DNA from 2 places in the Paenibacillus sp. B46(2026) genome. Region 2 is predicted to be linked to the other one. Evidence: riboswitches for the same ligand, from Rfam matches in the RefSeq annotation. Region 2 holds a riboswitch; the other holds the start of a gene.
What was found. A riboswitch is a leader RNA that binds a small molecule or an ion and turns the genes downstream of it on or off. The one in region 2 is predicted to bind FMN.
Positions count from the first base shown of each region.

Region 1: another riboswitch for FMN. It lies ahead of AC1S8V_RS17325 (DMT family transporter); the one in region 2 lies ahead of ribD (bifunctional diaminohydroxyphosphoribosylaminopyrimidine deaminase/5-amino-6-(5-phosphoribosylamino)uracil reductase RibD).

Region 1 is NZ_CM165907.1:3,895,394-3,910,715, forward strand. Features, by position in the region: gene AC1S8V_RS17315 (CGNR zinc finger domain-containing protein) at 12-563, opposite strand; gene AC1S8V_RS17320 (DinB family protein) at 702-1,202, shown strand; FMN riboswitch at 1,286-1,439, shown strand; gene AC1S8V_RS17325 (DMT family transporter) at 1,584-2,564, shown strand; gene AC1S8V_RS17330 (amidase) at 2,744-4,240, shown strand; gene AC1S8V_RS17335 (DUF3231 family protein) at 4,454-4,966, shown strand; partial or broken gene AC1S8V_RS17340 (manganese catalase family protein) at 5,136-5,225, shown strand; gene AC1S8V_RS17345 (GerAB/ArcD/ProY family transporter) at 5,270-6,376, opposite strand; gene AC1S8V_RS17350 (Ger(x)C family spore germination protein) at 6,397-7,605, opposite strand; gene AC1S8V_RS17355 (spore germination protein) at 7,618-9,216, opposite strand; gene AC1S8V_RS17360 (LysE family transporter) at 9,351-9,893, shown strand; gene AC1S8V_RS17365 (amino acid permease) at 9,870-11,333, opposite strand; gene AC1S8V_RS17370 (AMP-dependent synthetase and ligase) at 11,508-11,861, shown strand; gene AC1S8V_RS17375 (manganese catalase family protein) at 11,970-12,824, opposite strand; gene AC1S8V_RS17380 (manganese catalase) at 13,030-13,893, opposite strand; gene AC1S8V_RS17385 (YqcI/YcgG family protein) at 14,126-14,782, shown strand; gene AC1S8V_RS17390 (LysE family translocator) at 14,939-15,322, shown strand, end outside.
Region 2 is NZ_CM165907.1:4,286,356-4,301,677, forward strand. Features, by position in the region: gene ribE (riboflavin synthase) at 1-88, opposite strand, end outside; gene ribD (bifunctional diaminohydroxyphosphoribosylaminopyrimidine deaminase/5-amino-6-(5-phosphoribosylamino)uracil reductase RibD) at 147-1,250, opposite strand; FMN riboswitch at 1,575-1,741, opposite strand; gene AC1S8V_RS19170 (hypothetical protein) at 1,907-3,196, opposite strand; gene AC1S8V_RS19175 (peptidylprolyl isomerase) at 3,334-3,765, opposite strand; gene lysA (diaminopimelate decarboxylase) at 4,013-5,344, opposite strand; gene AC1S8V_RS19185 (spore germination protein) at 5,448-7,115, opposite strand; gene AC1S8V_RS19190 (stage V sporulation protein AB) at 7,140-7,568, opposite strand; gene AC1S8V_RS19195 (stage V sporulation protein AA) at 7,549-8,205, opposite strand; gene sigF (RNA polymerase sporulation sigma factor SigF) at 8,624-9,379, opposite strand; gene spoIIAB (anti-sigma F factor) at 9,394-9,849, opposite strand; gene spoIIAA (anti-sigma F factor antagonist) at 9,846-10,199, opposite strand; gene AC1S8V_RS19215 (D-alanyl-D-alanine carboxypeptidase family protein) at 10,343-11,464, opposite strand; gene AC1S8V_RS19220 (purine-nucleoside phosphorylase) at 11,710-12,534, opposite strand; gene AC1S8V_RS19225 (tyrosine recombinase) at 12,664-13,554, opposite strand; gene AC1S8V_RS19230 (DUF4227 family protein) at 13,630-13,872, opposite strand; gene fur (ferric iron uptake transcriptional regulator) at 14,031-14,498, opposite strand; gene spoIIM (stage II sporulation protein M) at 14,606-15,235, opposite strand.

The sequences.
Region 1 (15,322 bases), 390 kb from region 2:
GTTAATATTTATCAATTTTGGGTTTTTCGTTTCGCTCGAAATCTTCTGACCTTCATCAGATTCCCGCACATCTTATCATCACAATACTTCTGTGTTCTGCTTCGGGTATCATCATAGAACATCCAGCGGCAATCCGAATTATCACATATCCGAATTCTGCCCGCTTCTCCTTCCACCAAAGTCACTGCAAAGTCAGCAGCTACCTCAGCCATAACCTGGTGCCAATGAGCTTCTACGGCTACCAGTTGGAGTTTCATTTCCTGATCAAATGAAGTCAATCGTCTTGTTACATACCCTGCTTCCATAACGCCGTTCAACCATTGTTTTTCCTCATCCGTTAATGATGCTCCAGAAGAGACACGGGCTCCCAGGGTCCGCAATTCATTCCTAAAGTTCCTCATCAACAACTCATCTTCTGGAGATGCAGGGACAGAAGCGTTAAGTTGCCATCGATCCAGAAAGTATTGTTGCCAGTCTGCCTTCCCCAGCCTGTCCTCCGATCGATCTCCCCCACGCCAATCGTGATAATCACTGTTTACAAAATCGGTCCATAACCTGTCCATTCATGCCTCCGCTCTGTGTAACCATCTTTATTTTATAAAGAGGGTTACGTCCTATCTTTGATGTGTTATATTAAGTGTAACCTCATTAAGCAGTTTTAGCTAGTTACACCACAATAGTACTCAAGGAGGAATAAATGAATGACCAAAACTACAGCATTAGATGTCTTACTTATTCAAAAAGATGAAACCTGGGATCAGTGTAACTGGATTGTGCCATTGTCAAAATCCCTGGAAGGTCTTACAGCAGAACAAGCAGCCTGGATTCCGCCTTCAGGAGGATTAAGCATCTGGCAGTTGGTTAACCATATGTATTATTACAACCATCGCTTATTATGTCGCATGCAAGGTAAGGAGCCTACCCTTCCTGCTGCAGACTCCAATGAATACACGTTTGGGAATTCTGGAGATCCAACGGACGCAGATGGATGGAATACACTGCAACAGGGTACAACCCGATTAGCTAAGCAGTTGCGAGATCAATTGGCGGCGCTACAGGAGTCCGATCTGGAAGCAGCTTATATGGACTCTCAAGAGAAGTGGGCACACGAACTTGCCCGCTGGATTCTTCACGATGCGTATCACGCAGGTCAGATCGTGCTCCTTCGCAGACAGCAAGGAAGCTGGAAAATCGTTTTCTAAAAAAACACTTGAACTGCTAGCGCTTACAGGAATAAGATGAACTTATTAATGTTACAGCTTGTTCAACACACTATATAATTGAATAGGATCTTCGGGGTAGGGTGCAATTCCCAACCGGCGGTGATGTTCTTCGGAACCAGCCCGCGACTCGCTATTTATTCTTAACTAAGGACATGTAGCGACTGACTTGGTGTAAATCCAAGGCCGACGGTACAGTCCGGATGAGAGAAGATCAACACATGGACATGCCGTTCACGGGAAGGCCTCTTTCCTGACGCATGTCCTTGGATGAGCCCCCGTTTATTTGGTATATACCAAAACGGGGGCTTTTGTCGATTTTGCCAACTGAAGATTCCGTGTTCTGACGAAGGAGTCCTGAATATGGAAAAGACATCATCTGCATCAACCGTTTACCGCAAGGAACGAAGTAATACCGGATTCTGGCTGGTTGTGCTCGGCGCCGCCCTATGGGGTGTGGATCCACTCTTCCGCATTATTTTGCTTAAAACGATGACATCCACACAGATTGTACTCGTGGAACATATCATCGTCAGTCTTATTGCCATTCCCGTGCTGTGGAAATTCCGGGCTGATCTGAAGAACCTGCGCGCTCGCCACTGGATTGCCGTGATCTTTATCTCATGGGGTGGTTCAGCACTCGCAACGGTATTATTCACCATGGCACTTACACATAACGATCCAAACACGGTACTGTTATTGCAAAAAATGCAGCCACTCTTCGCTATCGTTCTGGCGAAGCTGTTATTGAAAGAGACATTGCCTCGTCGCTTCGGCGGACTGTTGTTCATTGCACTTGCAGGAACATATTTGCTTACATTCGGCTTCACACTGCCACTAGGTAACTGGGACAACTGGATTCATGCAGGCAGCCTGTTATCCCTTGGGGCTGCTGCCTTATGGGGAGGTTCAACCGTAATGGGCCGATTGATGCTGGGACAGGCGCGTTATGAGACCGTTACTTCCCTTCGCTTCGTCGTTGCTCTCCCGCTCCTGATCTTTATGACGTGGAACGAAGGTGCTGCCTGGACACTCCCATCCGGAACGGGTGAACAGACTGCTGTCATCCTCAACATTCTCGGTCAGGCATTGTTACCAGGTCTGCTTAGTCTTCTGTTGTATTATAAAGGTCTATCGTCGACCAAAGCTTCTGTCGCAACTCTCGCGGAACTGAGCTTCCCGATGGCAGGTGTGTTGGTGAACTGGATTGCTTTCCGGACGCTGATTACATGGGAGCAGTTGCTTGGGTTTATCTTGATCTGGGTGGCCCTCTTCGCCATTTCCAAACAGCAGGAACGATCATCAACTGCGTCTGGTACGGCACCGAAGCTTCGTACAGAGTAATTCGATGTTTTATCAAAGGATCAAATATAAACATGAAAGCACTGCACATCAAATTCGATGAGTAGTGCTTTTTTTCTCTTCATTACTCGATACTCGATCATTTTTGTCTTTTATCTAATCCGGTGGTACGATGACATATGGAATAACAGATGAACTATATTCAGAGAGGAACGATCATAATGTCTTCATTCTCATATACCTCCTACGATGCCGTAGGTTTGGCTGAACTGATCCGATCCCGGGAAGTATCCCCGGTTGAATTGTTGGAAGCGGCATTTGCACGCCTTGAAGAAGTAAATCCGCAACTTAATGCGGTCATTCGTACATATGAAACCCGTGCACGGCAAGAAGCTGGCTTGGTTCGCCCTGGAGAACAACCTTTTGCCGGTGTTCCCCTACTCCTGAAAGATATTTCCCAATCCTTGGAAGGTGAATTTCTGACTTCAGGCTCACGCCTGTTCAGCGAGCATCGTGCACTTCGGAATTCAAACTATGTCTCTAGACTCCGCAATGCAGGCTTTATCATCATAGGACATACCAATACGCCAGAATTTGGTTTAAAAAATATTACCGAGCCCCGTCTCCATGGTCCAAGTCGCAACCCATGGAATATCAATCACTCCCCAGGTGGATCAAGTGGCGGCGCTGCCGCGGCAGTAGCTTCAGGGATTGTTCCGCTTGCTGGAGCCAGTGACGGAGGCGGTTCGATTCGTATTCCGGCTTCCTTTAGCGGATTGTTTGGCTTAAAACCAACGCGCGGACGTACACCTGTAGGCCCCGGAGTTGGTCGTCAATGGCAAGGCGCATCAATTGATTTTGCCCTCTCCCGCTCGGTTCGGGACAGTGCCGCCCTGCTCGATACTTTGCAAGTCATTCAGCCTGAAGCTGCGTTTCATGCGCCATTATTCCCAGGCAGTTACTTGGCAGATATGAGCTATCCTCATCAACGCAAACTGAAAATTGCGTACACAACAGATTCACCTGTAGGTACACCCGTCAGCACAGAAGCCAAAGAAGCGGTATATAAAATGGTTGGCTGGTTGGAAGATCAGGGGCATTACGTTGAAGAAAAGCTGAGTCCGGTCAATGGAGTCAAGCTGATGGAGAACTATTACATGATGAACAGCGGCGAAATGGCTGCGATGATCTCATCCATGGAACGTTCCATGGGTAGAGCATTAACATCCGACGATATGGAGATTGAATCCTGGGTTCTGGCTGAAGCTGGCAAAAAAGTGTCCGCTGCAGAATTTGTACATAGTCTGGCTGAATGGGATGTAGCTGCTGCTCAGATGTCCACTTTGTTTGAGCGTTACGACTTCTACGTCACACCCGTTAATGCTTTTTCTGCACCCAAGATTGGAGAATTGACACCTCATGATGAACAGATCCGTAACCTCATGCGGATCAGCGAACTGGACAAGACCCAGCAGCAACAACTCATCTATGAAATGTTTGAGCCAAGTCTTACGTATACACCGTTCACCCAGCTTGCGAATTTAACAGGCCAGCCTGCGATAAGTGTACCTTTGCATATAACACCTGAAGGTTTGCCAATGGGCGTTCAGGTGATGGCAACCAAGGGACGCGAAGATTGGTTATTACATCTGGCTGGACAGCTTGAACAATCTAACCTATGGATTGGGATGAATGGAAACCCACTTTTTCCAGTCTAAAAATACATGTTGCACTCCCACCAGCAGACCTGTTCTGCTGGTTTTTCCTTTTTTGAATAACAAGATAAAATAGTTTAGATTCGTATTGGTTTACATAATAAAAATGATGTTAATAACTATAGCATCCTCCATTCCCTGTTCAGTGCATAATTTTATAGAATACAGGCGATCATAAGTTGGTGATAAATTAACCTACTGGAGGGAAATCAAATCATGGGTATTCTAAGTGGCAACCCCAAGAACGAGCCGATGCATTATGGTGAAATCTTTAGTGTATGGCAATGTTCCACAATAGCCAAAGGCGCTGTGTCTTGCTATCAAGCTTATATGAGTCATGCAGGAGATAAAGATTTAAAGAAAATCTTGGAAGACCTGCTGGACCAAGCCAAACTCGAAATTAAAGAATGCGACACACTATTGACTGAAAATGGTATTGCCCCTGCACCAACACTACCGGAAAGACCACATGTAGCGTTTGAAGATATCCCGGCTGGCGCAAGATTCACAGATCCTGAGATTGCTGCAAAAGTAACAGCCGATACATCCATGGGTCTAGTTGCTGCAAGCCAAACGATTGGGCAATCAATCAGAGAAGATATTGGCGCGCTATTCGCCAAATATCATGCAACCAAGACCGCTTTAGGCTTACGAATTCTTCAAATGAACAAAGAAAAAGGTTGGCTCATTCCCCCACCGCTTCAGGTCAAAAGACCGGATTCAGAATAGTTATCATTGGAACGACGTCTAACGATATGTTGTAGTGAAATGATGAGACAAAGCAGGAGAAGCTTCCAATCTCCTGCTTTGTCTTTTTGTTTATTTTGTTGTTTAATTCCCAATAGACAGGTTAAACAAATTTTGAATTTATCAAGTCAAAGTAGATCGTCCCGATCCCATGCTTGCACGTCAGGTTCAGGAAGTGTTGGGAGGACAATTTGGCGAAATGACAGTCATGGTGGTTTACCCCAACCAACTCAAACGGTGTTTCGTGGAATGGTTCTTATATCGTGGCAAGTGGTAACTTGCTTGCTAGTTTTTTTCGTTTTTCTGCATACCTTTCTTTCTCAAAAGGATGACAACCAATAGGAGTACGGGTAAAAAGATCTGAAATACAGGAGAAGTATAATTCAACGTGAATCCTCGCCCTATCTCAATATGTTCTGTAAATGTCGGTGATAAAAAAGACAACCCATATAGAACAAGCCCTACTGGAAACACCCATTTCCTATAGTTCGCTCCAGTTACTCTTTCCAGTCCAATCACAGCTCCATGGAAAAATGCAGCCATTTTAATACCTAATCCCAGGAAAAGGAGTAAAGTAAACAAGGCATCCATCCGTTCAAACACTTCAGTCAACTCGATTAATTGCACAGTCTCCAAAAGTGGAAGTGTACTATAAGTAGCAATCTGAGGACCCAAGACAAAAATGATAAGTTGATTGATAAATGTTAAAGCGAGAGCCGTTAGGATATAGGCGATGATCACCGCTCTATTAAGATTCCTGCCTTTCCGAGCATAGGGATAAAAGACCAGGAATAAGACAACCTGCCCAAATGGAAAGGAGACAATTTCCGGAAAAGCAGCTTGAAAAATCGGTTTCCAACCATTCTCCATTACGGGCAATACCAGATCTGAGTGAAAAAGACCTGTTGCCGGAATTAAGAAGCTGATTAACGTATAGCCTAGTGCCATGAGTGGAAACAGAATCATACACATGAGAAACAGTACACGATATCCATATCGTACGGTATTGGATACGACTATAATTGTGATCATACTGATGATCCACATGGATGTTCTGTTCAGTAAGGTCAATTCAGTGACTTCACTGATGTCACGTAAATTTCGTGAAGCTTCATAGGCGAAATAACCTATAAATGAAAGGCTTACGATTGTTCCTAATATTTTCCCCATATAGCGGCGACACAGTAGAAACAAATCCAATTCAGGTTCCTGATGATGAATAGCCAGATGTAGGAGTAGTAACACCAAGCCACCAGCAGCCCCGGCGAGCATGGCTAACCATGCATCCTGTTTGGCCTCTCCGCCCATAAGAAACAAAGTTGTACTCCCAACTTCAAATAGGGAAAGACAAACAGCCAATTCGGATACGCGAAGCTCCCTAGCTAATTTCATGATTGAACCTCTCCTTGGTGTTAGTCTTTCTGTTCGCCAAGCAACTTGCTGAAAGAATCTTGAAGCAGACCTACTCGTTCCAGAGTTACGTTTACGTTTATGTTAATATCCATCTGTGCCAATTCATTGGACCAGTTATCTTTTAAAACTTTCCACTCTTTGGGATGTCTTTGATGTATTTTGTTTGCGATCCCCAACATATCAACATGGAGCCGCTGGTTCCCTCGCCACCCGGCCAATATCTGTGCTTGGATGACTTGTTCAGCCTGTCGCTGCAATTCATGGATGGTATGTTTACTTACTATATCCTCTCCTGATGTACTCTCATCCAACTCAGCGTCGACCTTTGCATCCACCTGAACAGCATAATGAAGCCCCTTTTTCACAGGAACGACCTTCACTTTTGCTTTGCGCACAAGAAAAGAGTTCACCTCGCCCTTTGCGCCTGTATAGGTCAAGTTAGTCCAGTTCACCCTGTCTGTTAGCCAGACGATACCCATACTTTCTTTTTGGTTCAGGACCCCAATCTTTTTGTCTTTGAGAAATACACTTAATCCTTGAAGTCTTAAATTCCCGGGTATTGATGTCTCCTTAAAAATATCAATTGAATTCTGTTTGTTATTGCCCTGTGTATCTGCTGTAACACCAGGAATTCCGGAGGATCCACTGTCTGAAGTGATCTTCAGACCAACCTCATGGATGTTCATCACGGGATAATACGACCCTTTTTCTTTATTCCGTTCCAAAATCTCGGATAAAGCACGCCCCGGCTGTTTCTCTGGAGGAATCAGTTTTTCGAGGTACTCTCTTGCCTGACCATCTGCAATAATAAGCTTGGCAGATTCCCGGGCACCGATATTTCGATAATAGTGATCCATTATCTCAGCAATCCCGTATCTCGCCGCTTCTTCACCAATCAGAACGATATTGGTATGTGCAAAATATAATCTTTTGGGATTCTCGACGCTGCTTTGGACAACAGCTTCCCGAATCGTTTTGCCTTCTGATGAAAATGTGTTCACGGGCGATTGAGATCCACCAGACGACGATCCAATTGAACTGCTCGCTGGCGGTACAATAACCTGATAGGTAATGATCCACTTTCCGTTTTGCCTGTCAAATCCTGTTGCCGTTGTGATGCCCAGATCATTTAATTCTGTACGATTTCCACATCCAGCAGTGATCAGTCCGAGTATAAGTAAGATGAATATGGACTGCAAACGAATCATATAAATCGCTCCTTATTCGTTCTCAGCTTCATTGATACGGTCTACAATGTTATCCGATCCGGACGGATATTGGTGAGGGGCTTGTCTCGTTTTATTCGTATTCGACTTTTCATCGGGTCTCGTCTTCATCGCCCACCATGGTACTCTCAACCAAAGATCCTTCATATTTGACTTGAAAAACGGACTGTATGGCATGAGGTAGTCAACGCCAAATGACTTCAGAGATACCAGGTGTGCAAGCAATGGCACTGCTCCTGCCAATATGCCGTATAACCCGAGCGTGCCTGCCAGCAACATAAACGGAAAACGCAATAGCCTTACTGCTGTGGCCATACTGAAATAGGGTATAGCAAAATTCGCTATTGCTGTAAAGGAAACCACAATGACCATCGCGCCTGAGACCAATCCCGCCTCTACGGCAGCTTGTCCGATTACCAACGCACCAACAATGGAGATTGCAGGTCCAATGGCGCGCGGCATTCGAACTCCAGCTTCACGAATGACCTCGAACGTAATTTCCATAAGCAGGGCTTCAAGTAATGCCGGAAAAGGGACCCCTTCCCGTTGTGCGGCCAGGGTGACCAATAACGTGGTCGGTATCATCTCCTGCTGGAATGTGGTTAGTGCTATGAAAGTCGAAGGTAGCAACAAAGATACGAGGAAACAGATTAACCGTATAATCCGCAGAAAGGTAGAGATATCATAACGCTGATAATAATCCTCGGGCGTTTGAAAGAAATTAAAAAAAGTAACAGGTGCAATCAAGGCAAATGGAGTACCATCTACCATAATGGCTACTTGACCATCCAATAGACTGCCTGCAACCGTATCTGGGCGCTCCGTATTGATCATGGTTGGAAAAGTCGTAAGCGGTGCATCCTGAATAAATTCTTCTATGTAACCACTTTCGAGTATACTATCTGTGTTGATGGCATTAAGACGCTTGGTAACTTCTTCAACGACTTTTGGCTTGGCAATACCCTGGATGTAAGCCAGTGCAACTACTGTCTGGGTGTACTCTCCAATGGTATGCATCTGGAATTTCAATTCAGGAGTCCGTATTTTTCGTCGAACAAGGGTAATGTTAGTCGTAAGTTCCTCTGTGAATCCTTCCTTTGGTCCTCTGACCACCGTTTGGGACGTGGGTTCCTCCACCGATCTTCTTGCTCCTCCTGTGATCGGCACTGCCAGAACATTCTTCACACCTTCAATAAGTATAACTACATGGCCTGTTAGTAAAGCTTCATAGATGAGTTGCGACGAATCTATATTCCGGATATTTCCGGAGGGTAAGATTCTTTTCACTAACACATCTCTTTGTTGATCTCCCAGAAGAGGATTCGTATTCATCCATTGGATGATATTGTCCATAAGTTCAACCAACAGCGTAGAATCTGTCAGCCCTTCCATGTAACATACAGCTAGAGAAGTGCCCTTTTCCTCTAACATAGGGAACTCACGAACTACAAAATCAGGACTATACTCAAATGCCTTGATAATGCTGTTAAGTTTATCTTCTAGCGAAATATCCAGAATTTTTGAATGTTGTGTTCGTTTATTGAACGATTCTCCTTTCTTTTGTGATGTAAATACCTCCTTTATCCAATGCATAAGCACACAATCACCCCCTTTATTTCCGACTAATATGGTTCAATCGTGCACAAAGTATACATTGCCTTCATTAATCATGTCCTACAAAAGCACTTTGAAGAGTATGCTGTACTGTATGGAAAGGAGGACATCGTATTTATATCATGTTAGGTTATGTGATCCTGGGGTTATCACTTTCAGCCCCTATTGGACCGATCAATGCTGCGCAATTGGACAAGGGTATTCGAGGTGGGTTCATGCCTGCCTGGTTTGTTGGACTAGGAGCCATCGCAGCCGATATCATTTACATGCTGCTCGTGTATTTTGGCATCGTACATCTACTTGAAGTTCCATTTGTAAGGGTATTCCTCTGGATGTTTGGTTGTTTTGTACTCATCTATACAGGTTTAAAGAGTATGAAAAATGCAGGAAACCCTGCCCCTTCTCAAATGAGAGGTGATCATTCGGAGCTTTCCAAGTCATTTGTTCAAGGATTCCTGATGTCTCTATTTAACCCCCTTTCTATCATCTTTGGCGTACTTCTGTGGGATCTATTCATGGCGACTGCCGTGAGTTTTTTTCGTAAGTATCTCACTACTGCTGTGCTTAAAGGGATTTCTCTCATATCCGGACTGTCTTTAATCGGTTTTGGCTGTTACTTTGGATATAAAGCGCTACAATTTCTCTTCTTTATTTGAGTCTGTTTTTTTGCGTAGCCGAATACCCGTGATGTGATAACTGCTTATACCCGTAGAACGCTGCTCATTTTTTTCGTTTTCGCCCTTCTTAGGGTTTGATGATGTTTTGGTCTCAGACTTCTTCTTGCGAATCCGTTGTACAATGACGTCACTCATGGCAATGAGAGAGACAAGCAATAAGCTGATATAGAATCCTGGTCTACTGAGTGCATGAAACAGCGTTCCTGTGACTGCAGTTGCGATTAACAATAAGCCAATCCAGCGTTTGATCACATCGAACTTGCCTGATTTCAACAGTTTACCGGAGGATAACAAAATAAAAGACCAGTTGTACAGAAGCATCAGTCCAGCTGCAGTCGTGATGTATTCATATACTTTGCCTGGGAGTAACATGGACATTATGATCGTACCAACTAAACCACAACCAATAAGGGACAAAGCAAATAACGGATACTTCGTTTTCCACTTTCGAGAAAATAACTGCGGGGCGTCCCCCTCCTGAGCGAGGGTAATAATCATAGACGTCACCGCATATAGCGAAGCTGTCATCGTTGAAAATCCGGCTACAATGAGCACCCCGTTAAACAAATGTGGGACAAAAGCAAGGTGATCACTACTAAGTGCCAGTACAAATGGACTCTCCTTGGGATTGAATACATTCAAAGGAACCATAATTAACGCCAATCCAATGGATACGACATATACTGTGGATAGCGCAATGAGCATGACTTTTCCTGCCTTTGGGGCATCCTCCGGTTTTTGAAGCCGATATGACATAATACCAAGCACTTCAATACCTCCATAGGCATAGAACGCAAAAAGAAACGCAGACCACAAGCCAATGCCACCCTTTGGGAAAATCGCTGCCATATCCATCGGTACTTTATGTTCATACTTGGTTCCCCCAATCCATCCTGCGAGAAGAGCGATGGCAAGCACCAAGAACATGATGATGGCAGCAATTTTAATGATAGCCAGTACATTTTCAACCCGGTCAAATCCTTTATTACCGAAGAATACAATACAAAGACCCACAATTCCGAATCCCGCAGCAAAAATCCAGAGCGGTACAGCCGGAAACCAGAACCTAGAGAAAATGGACAACGCGGTTAGCTGACTTCCCATAATTAGCAACTCCGAAAACCAATAGAACCATCCGCTGTAAAAACCTGCCCAACTTCCAAAGGCTTTCTTAGCATATGAACGGAAAGACCCTTGTTCCGGATGGTCCGCTGTCATTCTCGCGAGCGCATCAAAAACTACATATGTACCCAAGGCCGCCAAGATATAGGCCAGCAACACAGCTGGACCACCAATCGATATCGCAAGGCTGGAACCCAGAAAATACCCTGTACCAATGGTTCCTGCCACACCTAGCAGACTCAATTGCCACCATTTCAATTTCTTTTCTTCTGTAGCGTTAGTCGATGCTTTACTCATGTTGTCATTCCTTTTCTGTATCATTTTAGGTCACTAGAGGTAGCCTTCCCAATCCACAGCGAATCATGTTCATAAAATAATCCTCATTTGAATGAAACAGGAAAGATTGAATATTTCTCAGAACCGCATTACATAATACACAGGTACATCAAAACACATAGGAGGTTTTTACACATGAATCAATTCTCTCAATCGCAGCAAATTACACAATTGGCTCAACAACTTACGCAACAAACACAACAGGCTTCGATGCAATACCAACAATTACTTAGACAAGAACAAAGCAACGCTCAACAACTGGAGCAATTGGCACAACGCGAGCAACAAGCTGCACATATGATCCAGACCGCACTGCAAGGACATCAAACCGCTATCCAGCAATTACAACAAATCTCCAGTCTCGCACAACAACTTGCACACTCATCTTCACAACACATATCTTATTTGGAGCAGCCATATAACACTCCTAATATCTCAACTAATGGTCAATCTTTTGGCACGTATTCGAATCAACAACGCCCGCAGTAACACATCTTCATGTAACACATAAAGGAACCCAGCATGGGGTTCCTTTTTTGTGTTCGTTGCAAAAAAAGAGACCACAAGTGTCTCTTTTTGGTTCCGATTGTTCATTCTCTATGCATTGAGATCATGTATCCCTGGGCTATGCTCATTTGGAAGTTCAGGCATATAAGGAAGTGGATATCCTTGTGGGGGATCGATTACCTGCAGTTCCCCACCATTACGACTTGGCGTTTGACCACTGAAAATCTCAGCGATACGCGTATTGTCTAGACGGAAATTAAACTGCGCATTGTGGAAGCCCATATCTACATATTTCCGGCATTCCGGATATTTATTAATATCATAGTTGGGAATCGGGAATATTTTGCCCCAATTCACGCCTAGGGTCTCCAGTGCTTTGGCAAATGCATTTTGATGCGCATTATCACGAACAATCAGGAAACCCAGCGTTTCACGGAATGCTTTGTTGGTACTCATTTCATATATTCTTGATTTTTGCAACACACCCGTAGACTCCAACACAATATTATCAAGTAAGTTGCTTACCAGATTCCCATGATCGTACACATAATTCCCAAGCCATGGATTACCTGCAGCATCAACAGGCAGTGAGCTCTGAGCACCCATGATGTAATGATGCGGGTTGGCATGTTTAATCGCTTCATCCAATGGAGCACCGTCAACCCCTGCATCTCCCGCGCCTTCTGCTCCGGCACCCGTTAATAACTGATTAATTGTTTGTTGCACCAGTTCAATATGGCTTAATTCCTCAATAAATACACCGCGGATCAGGTCTCTATACTGCGTGGCATTCCCCCGAAAATTACTGCTTTGAAAGAAGAATTGCATCATCGTCCGCATTTCGCCAAATTGGCCGCCAAGCGTCTCTTGCAATACTTTTGCTGCCGCGGGATCAGGCTTGTCTGGTACGATCATATTGATCAGGTCTTCACGATAAAAAAACATGCTTGTCCTCCTTTCTCAATTGACTAACTATTCTAGTTTCTGTTACCTTCCTAATTTTATGTAAACATTCAGTTAACAATCTCTGGGTATTGGCTCCTACCTCAAAAAACAAATGGAAGTGCATGATCTAGAATCACGCATTTTGTTAATGAAAAGGGGAAACAGAATATATTCTGTTTCCCCTTATCCATTTTCAATCAATTTCTTATGGCATATACGGCGGTACATCCGCTGAACTTCCTTTTCTTAGAACCTCAGGTGGGGTATCAAAAATATACGGCGGCGCTGGGGGAAGCTTAGGTGCAGGTGCCAAAGGTTGAGGATGCTGAACATATTGGAAAGTTCCTTGCCCATCCATACTTGGACCGTGAGCCCATCGCCCGGTTGCACTCTCATCACCACGAGAGAAGTTAAAGAGAACGTACGCAACATCTCTCTTCTCAAGTTCTTTGGGGAACGTACTCGGTACAACAACTCCTTCTTTTTCTTCAAGTTCTCTTATTGCTCCAATCCACTGATTCTGATGCATGGTATCTCGAGCCAGCAACCACGACAACATGTCTTTCACACCACGGTCATTGGTCATTTCGTATAGTCTGGCAACTTGAAGTCTGCCTTGAGATTCTGCTGCTAGATTATGTCTGAAATCAGCCAATAAATTACCACTTGCTATTGTGTACTTGGCATTCCAAGGGTACCCATTACTATCGGTTGGGGCTGCTCCAAGGCCGCTTACAATGGCGTGTTGTGGATTACTCCCACCGAGTATCGCATTAATAACTGGATCTTTGGCAGCTTCTTCCAGTGTGGCCAGTGGAGCATTGTCCAGCAATCGAGCGATCATCGTAGCCAGCATCTCAACATGAGCGAGTTCTTCGGTTCCCGTATCCATAAGAAGGTCCTTATATTTCCCATCTCCACGGACATTCCAGCCTTGAAATAAATACTGCATGGCTACGGTAATTTCGCCAAATTGTCCTCCCAGTACTTCTTGTAATTTTCTTGCGTACACCGGGTCGGGTCGATCAGGCTTGGCATGATATTGCAACTCCTTGATATTAAAAAACAACACATCACCTCATCCGTTTTAGATAAGTGATATGTATGTGTATTACATCGATCACTTGCATGTCTCATTAACAAAAATAAGTTGGACTGTCACCATTTTACCCTTGGGTTATATCCTATAGGTAAAAGGAGGACTGTTCATGTCGTTGTTGTTTTCATCTTCTGAGATTGAGAATGAGGAGGTCCCTCTCGAAGCCTGGAAGAGAGATGCTTACCGTTTATTCTCTTCCAAAATGAGTGACCGGGAGGCTCGATTCCCCTGTATTCCAGCTACGCAGGCTTTTGCCCTGGGTCACCTCCGATACGGCTTTATTTCTAATTTCGGAGACGAGTCTGCAGAACGTAATGTATCAAACATACTCAAGGAATATGGAGAATGCTCTCGTTCATTCGGAGAATATTCTTCATTGATTTTATTTTTTGAAAAGGAAAAAGAGATCAGGGATGTATTGGCCTATGAAAAAGCTTTTTGGGATTTATTAAGCCAGATTAGACACTTGGATAACAAGCCTTGGCCAAAAGATATTCCAGAAGATCCGGAGCATCCCATGTGGGAATTTTGTTACAATGACGAACGGTATTTTGTCTATTGCGGGACGCCTGCACATATGTCACGACAAAGTCGCAACTTTCCTTATTTCATGTTAGCTCTAACACCGCGCTGGGTGCTCGATATATGGAACGCACAACCTCAGAAAACTGCAGCGATTGCTCCGAGAATCCGCGCACGCTTGGCTGCCTACGATACCATACCGGCACATCCTGAATTAAAGCAATATGGATCACAAGGCAATCTGGAGTATAAACAATATTTTTTGCGCGATGACGATACTGCTCCTTCCGAATGCCCGTTTCTTCGATCCCTTCAACAGAACAAAGTAAAGGAATAGCTTAAGTCGATTCTAAAAATACTCTCCTTCGAATAAACTCTATACCACCCGTTTATAGGAGGAGAGCCATGTGCTCCAGACTCGCTACAACTACATAAGCAACCGGACAAGCCCTATGGAAATAAGAATTCATTTACAGATGGAAAGGAAATGACAATGGAAATCTATATTAAGTTCGTCCTGATTGGTCTCGCTATTGCCATGCCGGTTGGAGCAATTACCGTAGAGATGACCAAGCAAGGATTGAGAAATGGGTTTATCCATGGCTGGGCCGTGGGACTGGGAGGCATGACAATTGATGCTGGTTTGATTCTGGCCATGTACTTCGGGTTTGCTTCCGTCTTATCTCTTCCTTATGTACAAATTCCACTATGGCTTGCGGGAGCAGGATTTCTGGCGTTTCTGGGATACGATTCCATTCGGAACTCAGATCTGGATATGGCAACATCGGACAGTACGAACGGAAAAATAAAAAAATCGTTTTGGAGGACATACCGCAATGGCTTATTGGTTGCTGTCTCCCCCGGTAATCTTATTTTT
Region 2 (15,322 bases):
CGGAAGCTCCGATATTCAGGACCATCGCTTCGCCTTTCCGACCAATACGCCGAATCTGACCGACTTCTTCCACCAAACCGGTAAACATGCTGCCGCCTCCCTCGATCATTTCTAAGAACCTAACTTATTACATTATGATCCATTTATTATTCAGGCCACACCGGAATACCGCCGATGCTGATATTATCTCCAACTTGTTCGATTTCCAGCTGATTCAATTGAATCGCCTGATTCATACGTTCCACACCCTCGAAGCGGAAGCTTCCAGGTGTATCATATCCGCCTACAATCTTCGGAGCGATAAACATGAGCAGTCGATCAACCAACCGTGCCTCCAGCATGGCTCCATTCAGGGTGCCTCCACCTTCAAGCAAAATTGAACCAATCTCACGCTCACCCAGCTTGCTAAGTCCACTTAACAGATCCACACGTGGTCCAGGACCACAGCGTATAATTTCGACACCATAGGCTTCCAAACGCTCAGCAGCTTCAGGACTGGCTTCGTCTGTTGTCAGTACCCATGTTGGGGCTAGACCATCCTTGACCATTTTTGCACCTAAAGGAAGACGTAACTTGGAATCCACCACAATGCGTACCGGACTGATGCCTTCCACTTGCAAACGGGTTGTAAGCTCCGGATTATCGGCAATCACCGTGTCGACGCCAACCATAATTCCCTGGTGACGATGACGAAGAGCATGCACAATCTCACGAGCGGGCTCGTTGGAGATCCACTTGCTGTCTCCGCTGCGAGTGGCAATCTTGCCATCTAAAGTGGTAGCTGTCTTCAGCGTCACAAAAGGTAGACCCGTTGTAATAAATTTAATGAATTTTTCATTCATCCGTCTTCCACGCTCACGCAATACGCCAACTTCAACTTCAATGCCTTGTTGACGGAGCATGCTTATGCCCCTGCCGGATACTTGCGGATTTGGATCTTCACAACATACCACAACACGTTTCACCTTTTCATGAATCAGGCGTTCACTGCAAGGTGGCGTCTTGCCGTAATGACTACAGGGCTCGAGTGTAACGTATACCGTACTGCCTGCTGCGTCACTGCCTGCCATGTTCAATGCATGCACCTCTGCATGACCGGTTCCACGTTTCAGATGACTTCCCAGGCCTACAATACGCCCTTCTTTCACAACTACACATCCAACGACCGGATTAATTCCCGTCTGTCCTTGTGCTCGTTCCGCCATATCAAGTGCCAGTGCCATATAAAATTCATCATTGATCATTTCCAAATCCGTTCACCCCGCGGTCTAAAGTCTTGATTATGAAAAAAATCCCCGTCGAACAATCAGTTCGATGGGGATGATGAGAGACAATTGTCACCAGCAGGAGTGAAATGGATACAGCACGCCAACACTTTGCCTAAAACTTCATTTCGGGCAAGTGAAAATAGACACATACCTTAATGAACATCAATTACAGGTAAAGAGCTTCTATAGTGTGGCATATGTATGGAACTGTCCGGCGTAACCGGCTCTTCCCTGCACAGTGCAAGACATTACAAATCGTGACTGTGCAGCAATACTCCTGCTGAATGCAAACCAGTTAGGTCTGCACCTCTCCTTCTCCCATCCAGACTATACTGTCGGTTCTGGAATTACACCAGATCAGCCATCTGCCACAGGCAGACAGGTCACGGACTTTGCATCAAGTGCTGGACTTGTGTCCTTACACTTCCTGCATCACCGCCGGTAGGGAATCGCACCCTGCCCTGAAGGATTGCTTTCGTTATTAATTGGATGTTAGCACTTTACTGCCAAAAAATCAATTGTTTTTTGTTCCTTTTTGTCACATACTAACTTTTAATAAGCTAAGAAACAACAAAAAACCGCTTCCTCCCAAGAGACACGGTTTTTGTTGAGATCCAGTTCATATCCTTCGTATCATTCTACATTTCAGGAAAACACCAGCTCGCCATATGCTTTAAATCTTTGGCATTATGAAATGGAATGCGGTCAGGTTCTTGCAGGGGCGAAGTCGGAAGCGGGAACTCTCTTGCTACTCTTCTGACCCAACTTGTGGAATCGATCGCAATAGCCGAGCACTTCCAGCGTCCATTCGTTCTCGGTCGAAACGTCCCATGCAAATCTGCTTTTCCCGGCATCTCTGGAAAGACACCATCCAGATATTCGACGATGACACGCTTGTCTCTGACTTCGTGACAGTATACGGTCACCCATACACCTTCCCGAATCCGAACAGCATACACATCTCCAGACTGTACCTCCCCGGTACCTGCATCAGGAGATGCCTTTGGTACTTTCCCCCGAACACTTCTCTTCTTCTCCAATGCTCCTAAGATCGTGTCCTTTACAGCTGGGTTCTCCTCAGGCTCATCCGCAAGAGATATATTACTCAGTTCAAAATCATGGAATATCTTGTTCAGGTTGTTCTCATTAATTCCGATAGATGAGTCCCACCACGCCAGAGGCGCTTGCACCTCAACCCGCACATTGGGACGCTCGTCACGCTGTATGTAAGAAGTGAATTCCGTGATCATTCCGGGGTGTTCTGGCGTATCCAGAATGCCAATCAGAGCTAACGTCTCGAGCAAGTCACGATAGGCATATTCCTTTTGTGTAGGCAAAAGACGTTCCTTCTTGAGCGCTGCTGCTGCCTTGCTGTAGCGTGTTTTGGGAGGTAATTCGCGAAGCACCGTTAGCACCGCTCGGAATGTCCAGCGGTCGTATTCATTTGGTATTGGAAGCTCCTGTATGGCAGCCAGCTCTCGAAGTGCCAGTAGCTGTCCAAAGGGATCACCGTCTAAAGGGGTTCCATTGGTCATGCGCCAATACCATTGCAATGTCGTGTCGGTTGCTTGATCTACACTTAATCCGCAGATCTTACAAGTGCTCGAAGATGGATACGGTGTATGTTCATGTTCTGGCATATTACTTGCAATAAGCTTACCCGTAAGAAGCGAGCGCCAGATCATGGGTGCTGACCACAAAGAGGAGACAAAGGCCTGTGCTGCTTCATTCAGCGTCCATTGTTGCGCAAGTTTTATCAGTTCAGTGATCGTTTCATCATGTTGCGGACACACAAATCGATTCGGTTCATGCCCGGCGGCCTCAAGCGCTTCTCGCTCCTGAACGGATACACTATCCGGAACGACATGTCGTGATGCCTGCAGTTCTTCGTCCCACAACGTTCGATCACTATAAATTTGTTTTAACAAGCTTAGCTGAGTAACTATATCCAAGGTATCATTCATCCTTTCCAATCATCGATTTCAAGTATGTAACGTATGCAAAAATAAAAAAAGTGCTTCTATAAAAGAAGCACTCCATGTTTGGATCCGTTAAGCTGAAGGAATTAAGCTTCTACAACTTCAACAGTTTCCATTTTGTCTTTACCTTCTAAAGCGTCCACGAACTCCATACCTTTAGCTACTTTACCAAATACCGTATGTTGTCCATCCAAATGTGGTTGCGGTTGGTAGCAGATGTAGAACTGGCTTCCACCTGTGTTACGGCCAGCATGTGCCATAGCGAGTGTTCCGCGCTCATGTTTGTTCGGGTTGATTTCACAGTTGATTGTGTAGCCTGGGCCACCTGCACCGGAACCGTTAGGGCATCCGCCTTGAGCTACAAAGCCCGGGATAACGCGGTGGAATGTAAGACCATTGTAGAAACCGGAGTTAGCCAGTTTCTCAAAGTTTGCTACTGTGTTTGGAGCTTCTTGATCGAACAGATCGATCAAAACTTCTCCGCCGTTTGCCAATTTAATTTTCGCTTGTTTCGCCATATGTAAATGACTCCTTTCGTATTGACCATCATTAATGGTGCCAAATCGCATGACCCTGGGCCAAGCATTACAGCACTTTTCTTAGTGTACACCGAAAATGTCTGGATCGCAAAAAAAACGGCAACTTTTTTCACAATTTAGTCCGAATACACAAAAAGCAGACGAAAAAGGAAGTTCCCTTTTCATCTGCTTCAACTGTAAAATCCATATATCCTGAATAATGCAGAAACGCATTATCTTTGACGAATTAGCGAGTAACTGGCTGTTTGCCAATACGTGCAGGTACCAGGTCATTCTGGATGATATCTTGATACGTCTCACGGCGCACCACTACATCTCCTTGACCGTCTTTGACAAACACAACGGCCGGACGACGAATCCGGTTGTAGTTGCTTGCCATGGAGTAGTTGTATGCACCTGTACAAGCTACAGCGAGCAGATCGCCGCTTTCCACTTTTGGCAAGTCGAGATCCCAGATCAGCATATCACCACTCTCGCAGCATTTACCCGCAACAGATACTGTTTCCTGAGCAGCCTCTTTCGCACGGTTGGCAAGTACGGCTTCATACTTGGATTCATACAAAGCAGGACGTGGGTTATCGGTCATACCACCATCAACGGCAACGTATTTACGCACACCTGGAATGTCTTTGCTTGTGCCAACGGTATACAGCGTTGTTCCCGCTTCACCCACGATGCTGCGGCCTGGTTCAACCCAGATCTCAGGTACGGCATAGCCGATTTGAGCAAAATGATTTTTAACCGCATCGGTAATAGCCTTCACGTATTGCGCAACTTCAAGCGGCGTATCTCCATCGATATAACGGATTCCGAATCCACCACCAAGGTTAACCACTTTGAAAGCAACGTTAAGACGCTCATATACACTTGCTGCAAATTCAGCAACACGTTGAACAGCCATTTGGAAGCCTTCAACTTCGAAGATCTGAGAACCGATGTGGGAATGAACACCCAACAGAACCAGATTAGACTGCTTGGAAGCCAAGTCAATCGCTTCAAATGCTGTACCATTGCCGATATCGAATCCAAATTTCGAATCCGTCTGACCTGTAGAAATATATTCATGCGTATGTGCCTCAACACCAGGCGTCACACGAAGCAAAATGTTTACTTTACGATTTTTGTCCGCTGCTACAGCTTGCAACAGATGCAATTCATTGAAGTTATCAACAACAAAGCATCCGATCTCCGCATCAAGAGCCATCTCGATCTCTTCCAGCGTTTTGTTGTTACCGTGGAAATGAATGCGCTCAGCCGGGAATCCTGCTTGCAATGCAGTAAATAGTTCACCGTCAGATACGACATCCAGGGAAAGTCCTTCTTCAGCTGCAAGGGCACACATCGCCATTACACAGAATGCTTTACTTGCATAAGCAACCTGGAAGCCCAGTCCGGAAGCACGGAATGCTTCCATGTACTCTCTGCAACGCTCACGAACCAATTGCTCGTCCACAACGTACAGGGGAGTTCCAAATTGTTCTTTCAGATCTGTTGCATCGACTCCGCCAATTTCCAAATGTCCTTGCGCATTTATTTTACTTGTACCATGTAAATACATAATCTGCATTCCTCACTTTTTATATACTGGAACAGTAGCTATTCCAATGATTTTACACCAGTATATCAAATTAGGCAGCGAGATGAATGGATTTTTCGGAAGATCATTTGTGTTTTTTACTTTTTCGCAGTTCGCCGTCCGGATCATCGGACATTTTGGTGTTGTCACGTGTTTTGTTAAATGATGGACGTTTTTTATTTTCTAGTAACGGATGCCGGAATAAAAAGTTGCCCAAGGCCTTTGCATTAAACGGTATAAAAGGCCAGAGATACGAAGAGTTGTACGACCGGTGAACCGTGAGCGCCAGTATGAGCAATGTACTGCCCACGACCAATCCAGGAACTTTAAACATCGCCACCGCGATTAGCAGAACCAACCTGACCAGCCGGTTGGCAAGTCCCAATTCGTAACTCGGCGTGGCAAACATACCGATCGCTGCAATGGCCATGTACAGCACGACTTCGTTAACAAAGTATCCTGTTTTCACAGCCATATCCCCGATCAGAATGGCTGCGATCAATCCCATGGCTGAAGCCAACGGTGTAGGGGTATGAACCGCCGCCATCCGCAGCAAATCCACGCCAAGCTCAATCAGGAGGAATTGCAGAATGAGCGGCAGTTTTGCATTTTCCTGTGGACCGATAAATTCCAGCCCCACCGGTTTGATCGCAGGATCAATAACCATCAGGAGCCACAGAGGCAGCAAAAACAAAGAAATCAGAATACCCGCAAAGCGGACCCAGCGCAGGTATGTTCCCATGAAGGCAGTCTGTCTGTTCTCTTCCTCATGTTCACATAGGTCGAAAAACGTGGTGGGCAAGATCATCACACTGGGAGAGGTATCCACGAAAACGACCACTCTTCCATTCAGCAGATGGGATGCAGTCACATCCGGCCGTTCCGAATAGCGCACCAACGGGAATGGATTCCACCCCTTATTGATAATCGCTTCTTCCAGCTGCTTGTCGGCGGACGGAATGCCATCGATATCGACCCGTTGTATTTTTTCACGGACCGAATCCACTTGCACTTTATCCACAATATCATCAATGTATACCACGCAGACATCCGTTTGAGTTCTTCGCCCTACCTGCATAATCTCAAACTTCAGTCCAGGGTCGCGTATTCTGCGGCGCACCAATGTCACGTTGGTCAGGAGTGTTTCGGTAAAGCCATCTCTGGAACCCCTTACGACCCTTTCCAAAGAAGGTTCTTCCGGTGAACGTACCGGGTAACTCCGGGTGTCCATAATGAGAACGGAGCGGTCCCCTTCTACAAACATCGCGCTCATCCCGGTAAGGACCTTGTTGATGACGGCACTCATCTTGTCCACTTTTTCCACCTGAATATGAGGAATATAACATTCAAAATACGATTTCAGCGCATGTTCGGATACCTGATCAGGTGTAAGATAAGTTAACCTTTTTAATACTTCAAGCAGAATTTCGTCTTTGGCAAACCCGCTCAACATTAGTAATCCAACATGCTTGCCACCCAGAACCATCTCTCTTAAGGTAACGTCGAATGATTCTCCAAGACCCATAACCTGTTGCAGTGTATATTTATTCTCACTCATGCGTGGGGAAATATCATCGTTTTCTTGCCAATATTGCACCGATTCCTCAATGCTGTCGGACATTTCATTTTGTTTTTTCTTGTTGTAAGCCTTCTCCTCTTCTTCCCTCTGAATCTCATAAGCAGACTTGTGTAACATCTCTTCCGTTATACCTTCACTATTTTCCTGGCCTGTGTGCTCTGTTCGTTCATCCATCTTCCATCCTCCTATGGCCACGAGTTACCGCTGATATATAAAAAAATCAAACAGAGAACCTGTCATTTTGCCTAAAATCATGGCGAGCAGTAATCCAAACAAATAAGGTTTCATGCCCAGCCGTTTGGCTAGCACGGGCAGCACGTTAAGCACCTCGGTGAGCGCCGCTGCAAGCAATCCGATGAACACGCCACAGAACAAACCAACGATCGGGCTGAGCAGCAGCACCCCATGCATTTTCCAGTGCCAGAAGTCCGCCACCGTCCCGAGCAGTGAACCACCAATTAGCCCCCCTTCGTACCAGTGCGTCTTGTCATACGATTGCGTAAGTTGAGCCAACCTGGGAATCATATCGAGCACCAGAATGAGCGCAATTACGCCGCTTCCTACGGCAATTCCCCCTGCAATACCCAATACAATGCTGATTGCTCCATTAAGAACGCTCATCCGCATTCATCTCCCCGCGTTCCTGCTCATGCATCCGTTCGCTTTCTTCAATCACCACATATTTATCCACATTTTGCTGGTATAGGAACATCTCTACTTCCAGTGGGGTAGGCTCCTCATTCCACTTCTTCTTGAACAAATGATTGAAAAATACTGCCATTCCGAATCCAATGCCAATGGAATACGCCACTTGGAACAGATAGGGATGTTCGTCCCGATGCCCAGTAAGCATCTCCACAATTCGAATCTGTACTTCCTGCATGTTCACATCGGCATGAAAATTCATAATGGTTAAGGCTGATCCAAAGAACAGCAGCAGCCAAACCAGAATGAACAGGGACTTGGAAGGTTGACCATTTCCCGCAATGACTTCAACAAGCGTATGGCCTGATCCAATCAGTTCCACGCTTACCTCCGGCAGGATGTTCCGAATTCGGGGAATAATCTGCAATATATCAATGAGGATCAGATTGCCGTCCTCCGGTCCAGGGCGCAGCAGTTCAAGCTCCAGTAACCTGTCCTCCTGATCGTCAGAAGAGGTCAGCACATGTGCAATGTCTCCAAGCTTGACTGCTCTGCCCCTCTGGATGCGAATACGGCTGCGCAGACGAATATAGACCATTGGAGTGGGTGTCTGGGACATCCATAGCACTCCTTTACTGCGTAATTTAGGTTAGTATTTGAAGAATGTGCAAATTTATTACAGACTGGTTGGAAAAAGATCGGGAGGTGGGTGCGGGCGCTGCGGGATGGATCGGTCATTGGTCGCTGTTATCCCCGGATTTCTTGAACTCTCCTTTTCAAGGAGGAAATCCGGTGCTAAAGGCGAACGCTTCGCTCCTTTTGACCGATTCCATCCCTCCGCTACCAGTCGTCCTCCCATTTCCAAACGTTTATAATAAATATGCTGGGGGAGTAGACAGGAAGGGAGTTAAAAGTGGGGATATTCGCTTTGTTTCTCTAACAACAAACAACCTTCCTCGCCATAAAGCGCGATAGAAGGTTGTTAGTTGTCGTATATTGGTGCATAAGCGCCAATAATGTTGTCGCAATCACTGAAATCACTGCGCGATCTGGTCGCGGATGGATTGCAGTATTTTTTTCTCCAAACGTGAGACCTGCACCTGAGATATTCCCAGCCTGCTGGCAACCTCGGACTGCGTCTGATCCCGGTAATACCGAAGATAGACGATTAACCGCTCCCGCTCACTGAGACCACCGATGGCTTCGTTTAGCGCCAGTTTGTCAAACCAACGTTCCTGAGACTCGTCGGCAATCTGATCCATTAACGTGATGGGATCGCCGTCATTCTCAAATACCGTCTCATGGATTGAGGTCGGTGGTTTGTTTGCTTCCTGGGCAAATACGACTTCCTCCGGGGTTACCCCCAGCTCTGCGGCTACTTCTTTGATCGTCGGTAGACGATCCAGATGTTTGGACAGTTCGTCCCTTTTCTTGCGGACTTTATTAGCCATCTCTTTGAGTGAACGACTGACCTTCAGGGTGCCGTCATCCCGCAGGAATCGCTGGATTTCTCCGATGATCATCGGCACCGCATAGGTCGAGAACTTCACGTCATAACTGAGATCGAATTTGTCCACTGACTTGAGCAGACCGATACAACCAATCTGGAACAGATCTTCCGGATCATATCCCCTGTTCATAAAACGCTGTACGACGGACCAGACGAGTCTGATGTTGCAGTTCACCAGCGTATCCCGTGAGACATGGTCACCCGACTGACTGAGCGCAATCAGCCGTTTGACCTCGGCATCGTCCAAATAGGTCTGTGAAGATGGTTTCACTTCAGCATCCATAAGAACACCAACCCCTAATTATACAATGCTTTCTTGGATTCAATCCTTTTCTTCATCTTGATGGAGGTGCCTCTGCCGGGCTCACTGCTGACTTCGAATTCATCCATAAAGTTTTCCATAATGGTGAAGCCCATGCCCGACCGCTCAAGTTCGGGTTTGGACGTATATAGCGGCTGCTTCGCCAGTTCAAGATCTTCGATTCCTTCACCGCGGTCTTCCACAATAATTGTGATCATGTCTTCCCGAATCTCGGCCTGGATGGACACAACACCCTCGGAGTTATTGTTGTATCCGTGGATGATGCTGTTGGTCACGGCTTCCGAAATGACCGTCTTCAGGTCACTGAGCTCGTCCATCGTTGGATCAAGCTGGGAGATGAATGCAGCAACGGTTACCCGTGCAAACGATTCATTCTCTGACTTGGCCGCGAATTGCAGATTCATGAAATTTGTCCCTGTTCCTTCATTCATGAGACGACCTCCAGACCTGAGAGAGCAGTTCCCTCATTTTCGTATATCGGCATAATCTTGAACAAACCCGACATTTCCAGCAAACGGTACACCGGCGAATTGACGTCACAGACCACCATCTTGCCGCCTTTATTCTTAATGAGCTTGTATCTTCCCAAAATGACACCCAGACCCGAACTATCCATAAATTGCAGATCTTTCAGGCTGAGTACCAGATGCTCGCTTTGTCTCCGCTGGATAGCTTCATCCATTTGCATCCGTACCATGTCAGCTGTATGGTGATCCAGCTCCCCGGATAATCGTACAATCAGAATCCCGCGATGGTGTTCCATTTCCACATGCAAGTTCACGTTTGCCCACTCTCCTCCCTGTCTTGAACAAGGATTTCTACGTTTCCGAAGGCTTTTCCTGCCCCCCGACAAAACTAGAAGAAAAACCCTATTTAACTACAAAATATGTTCGAAGGATGTGTGGAACTCGCGTAATTCGCCGTTTAATCAAACAGGTTGGACGTCGTCCGCTTGAACAGCTTCCACCAGCCAGCTTTATTCACGTCCTGTGGCGCCTGAATGTCGAATTCCTTAATGACGTCGTTGCCCTGGTAAACCACCAGTTTACCTATACTTTGCCCAGCTTTGATCGGGGCTTTCAATTCTTTGGCAACCAACAATTCATGCCGGATGTCATTGGATTTGGCGTCTTTGCGCATCAGCACACTATAATTTTGCGTGGCATTCAGAGGCAACTCGGCAACTTCACCTTTTTCGATTTTCAGACTGCCCAGCAGATCTCCTGCCTTGTAGAGAGCCTTCATTGTATATTGACTAAAGGCATAGTCAAACATCGAAGACACTTCGCTGTTCCGTGTTTTGGTATTCGGTTCACCGAGTACCACGGAAACGACACGCAGTCCATCCTTGGACGCTGTTGCGGAGAGACAGAACTTCGCTTCGGACGTGTAACCTGTTTTCAAACCGTCTGCCCCTTGATAAAAACGAACCAGCTTGTTCGTGTTCACCAGCCAGAATGGCTTTTCCGTATCTTTGCGAAGGTAATCCTGATATGCACCGGTGTACTTCGTAATCCCGGAATGTTTCAGCAGTTCACGGCTCATGACGGCAATGTCATGGGCGGAAGAATAATGATTATCCACCGGAAGGCCGTTACAGTTGGCAAAATGAGTATCCTTCATGCCAAGCTCCTTCGCACGCTCATTCATCAGCTGTACAAAGGCTTCTTCCGAGCCAGCAATCTTCTCGGCTATAGCCACCGAGGCATCATTGCCTGAAGCCATCGCGATCCCTTTTAACATATCATCAACTGTCATTTCTTCCCCGGGCTCCAGAAAGATCTGCGAACCGCCCATGGAAGCTGCATATTCGCTCGTTCTTACTTTGTCGGTCAGCTTCAGCTTGCCCGAGTCGATCGCTTCGATTGTAAGCAGCATCGTCATAATCTTCGTAATGCTCGCCGGAGGCAGCTGATCATGACTGTTTTTCTCATAAATGACGGTTCCCGTGTCTGCATCCATTAAGATCGCAGAGCGTGCCGACGGGGCCAGATCAGTTCCTCCCGCTGCCTTTGGTGTTTCTTCAGCCAATGCCGTTGATGCCATAAGGGACAGCAGGATACAAAGGGTCATGAACGATGCCATTATTCTTTTCTTCACAAGGTTACCTCCTCAAATGACTTGCTTACTGCATGTTCCATGCATGTACTGCTAATCATTGTCGGCCCGTTTCCAGTAAATTATTCCATGTTAAGCATGATTTCCCGAACTTTTATTGAAAAACACAACAAAAAAGGTTACCCCCGATGATTTCTCATTCGAAGAGGTAACCTTCTCTATTCAAATCTTGCTTACATTTGTGGAATAACAGCCAATACCAGCGCCAGGAATGACTCACGAACACGTTCAGTCGTTTCCATCACCTCATCGTGCGACAGCGGCTGATCCAGAATTCCGGCAGCCATGTTGCTGATACAGGAAATACCGAGTACTTCCAGGCCTGCGTGGCGTGCCACGATCACTTCAGATACAGTGGACATGCCCACTGCGTCTGCGCCCAATGTCCGCAGCATTTTGATCTCTGCCGGTGTCTCGTAGTTCGGACCAAGCATACCTGCGTATACCCCTTCACGTACGTTAAAACCTTGTGATGCTGCCGTATCCTTCGCAAGTGTACGCAAGCGGCGGCTATAGGCTTCGGACAGATCCGGGAAACGCACGCCCAGTGCAGCGTCATTTGGTCCGATCAGTGGATTTTTGCCTGTAAGATTCAAGTGATCAGAGATCAGCATCAAGTCTCCAGCTTCATACGACGTATTCACGCCACCCGCAGCATTGGTTACAAGCAGGCTACTTACACCCAATTCTTTCATAACCCGTACCGGGAAGGCTGTCAGTTCCGGACCATATCCTTCGTACATGTGGAAACGGCCTTTCATCATCACAACTGGACGACCTTTGATGGTTCCGACCAGTAGTTCACCTTCATGTCCTTCTACTGTGGACACGGGAAAATGCGGAATATCCTGATAAGCGATGCTTACGCCATCTTCAATCAATTCTGCCAGTACGCCAAGACCCGAACCCAAAATCAAACCGACTTCCGGCTTGATGGAGCTTTTGCTTTGAATATAAGATGCTGCTTCCGAAATCATTTGTTGGTTTAATGCTGTCATGAGATGTATGTTCCTCCTTGAGTTGAAACGATCCGTCTTATGTATAACGGCGTTTGGATGTATTCAATTTATTTTATCCTAAATCGGCCCGATATTCCGCAATTATTTGGGAATGCCATGCGTCAAAATCTATCTTGCCCTCGGATGATGGGTTTCATAGATCTCTTTCATGGTTTTGCGACCATGATTGCCATATTGTTGTCCCGGCTGCTCGACATGGCCCAGCATGTCCTGAACGGCACGTGTGTCCGCCCCATTGGCAATCAGGTGTGCTGCAAACGAATGACGCAGCGTATGCGGCGTAATTTCTTCCGAGATTCCCGCATCCATCGCTGCTTTTTTGAGCAGCTTCCAGAAGCCCTGCCGGGTTAAACGCCTGCCAGACACATTCACGAACAGTGCCTGCTCGTCCGAATCGGTTTTGAGCAACTTGTTGCGGAATTCCTCCACATATACACTTGCCCAATGTGCAGCTGGTGCACCGATGGGAAGGATGCGTTCCTTACCCGCCCCACCGCATCGTATAAAGCGCATACCTGACTGTACATCCCGAATGTCCAGCGCAATCAGTTCCGAGACCCGAATGCCTGTAGCATATAACAGTTCAAGCATCGCTCGATCTCTCACACCCTGCGGTGAACGAATATCAGGCGCTGTCAGCAGTTGTTCGATCTCCTGAATGCTTAACACCTGTGGTGGCGTCTTGTCCGCCTTGGGAGCTTCCACATCAAACGTTGGGTCCTGTATAATATCCCCCCGACGCATCAAAAAATGAAAGTAGGAGCGCAGAGATACGATGCTGCGGGCAATCGTTGCGTTGGCACGCCCTGCCTGTTTGAGCTGACCTGCAAACAGGACGACATGTGTGCGTCTGACCTGATCGGCTTCACGTATGCCATATTCCTTATCTGCAAATTCAATGAACTTGTCCACGTCTCGGAGATACGATTCAAGCGTGCTGCTCGACATCCCTTTATCTTCTTCCAAGTATAAGGCATAGGCGTGTATCGTCTGTTTCATGTACAACGCTCCTCAACTGACAGATCTGCCGTTCTGGCAGACTGCTCCCGTATTTGCATCCCTGGCTGTTCGAAGCTACTCCCCGTACCAATAGAACAAACGGAGACGCTCTGCCATTGTAGGACGTCCTTCTCCATTACCCGGCCAATCCGTTTCCTGAAATACTTTGATTGCATTGCCAGTCGGCATCTGATACTGGTCCACAGGTGAGATCCAGCCATTAAACAGATCCAGAATATGATAGAAAAGATAAACTAATGCAGCAAAAAATAGGATAAATCGAATAAAACGGAGTCCTCTCCGCACTGATATAATCATGGGTATATCCCCCTTCTGATTCAAATCCGGTAATGTCCTTGAATCAGGGTATGTCCATAAACAAAGGTTTATGCCATTCGGGGTAAAATCCAGATCAGTCCGGTGCCAAAAAAGCTCTCCCGTCAAAACCGCCGGTGAGAGCTTGAAGATATGCTATGTTATTCTTCATCTTTGGGTTTCTGTTCATTTTTAGCTTTGCAACGATAACAAATTCCATGAAAGTCCAGTCGGTGATCTACTACCGAAAAGTTGAATTCCCGCTCCAAACGCTCTTCAAGCGGTCCAAGCCAGTCTTCACGTATTTCATCCATACTTCCGCATTGAACACAGATTAAGTGATGATGGTGATGCTTGGATGTATCTCCGCGCAGATCATAACGCGCTACACCGTCGCCGAAGTTGATTTTCTCTACAACATGCAGCTCACTCAGCAGTTCGAGGGTACGGTACACGGTTGCCAGACCGATTTCGGGAGCTTTTTCTTTAACGAGCATGAATACGTCTTCTGCGCTCAGATGATCTTCTTCATTCTCCAGAAGTACTCTTACGGTGGCTTCCCGCTGGGGCGTTAATTTATATCCTTGGGACTGTAGTTGCTGCTTAATTTTATCAATCCGTGCTTCCATTTTCTCCCTCCCCCTAGGAAATCACTGCACACTGCAACTTAACCCACTCTTTTCATTATAGGGGGAGTGCGTAATTAAAGTCAACATTTTACACTACACGGTGCACGCTAGGCCGGTAGTAACATTGGCGTGACCCAGCGCATCATCGCAGGTGTAACCCATGTTTCAAAAGACGCCACGCCGAGCAGCAGTGCAGCCATGACCAAAGTTAACACTATATATGAGGCAAAAGGTCTTTGTCGACCTGGTGTTCGCTGCATCAAAACACGATTGCGAATGATGTATAACGAGAACGTCATGGCCGCCACACTGCAGATCAGCAGGATCGGAATGACGAATAGATTATGCGGTGCCACAGAAACCAGTGCAAACAGCAACCCTTTCCAGGAATACTGCCCAACAAGATACCCCACTGTGAATCCAATGAGCACACCTTTCAGAAAATCCAGAACCAGTATACCGGGTAGTCCAACGACGGATAAACCCAGAATAAAGATCAGACCCACCCATTTCAGATGGAGCATGGCAATGTCCCAATATGCCCCGGTCTCTGTCACCTGTGCACTGTGCTGCACGGTCATGAAGAAATTGCCAAGATAACCCTCCAGGTCCTGACGTTGCTCAAGAGACAATGCGTTGACCATGAGCGCGCCAAAAATGACGCCGACCAGAAACAAGACAGCCACGAATACATATAACGAAGTCTGACCTTTAAATGTAAAGTAGGAAGAGCGCATACAGGTACAAGTCCCCTTTCCGGTATCATGCTGCAAGGATTCTCAGTTACATCCTCATAGTCATTCTTATGAACCGGAATGCACCTG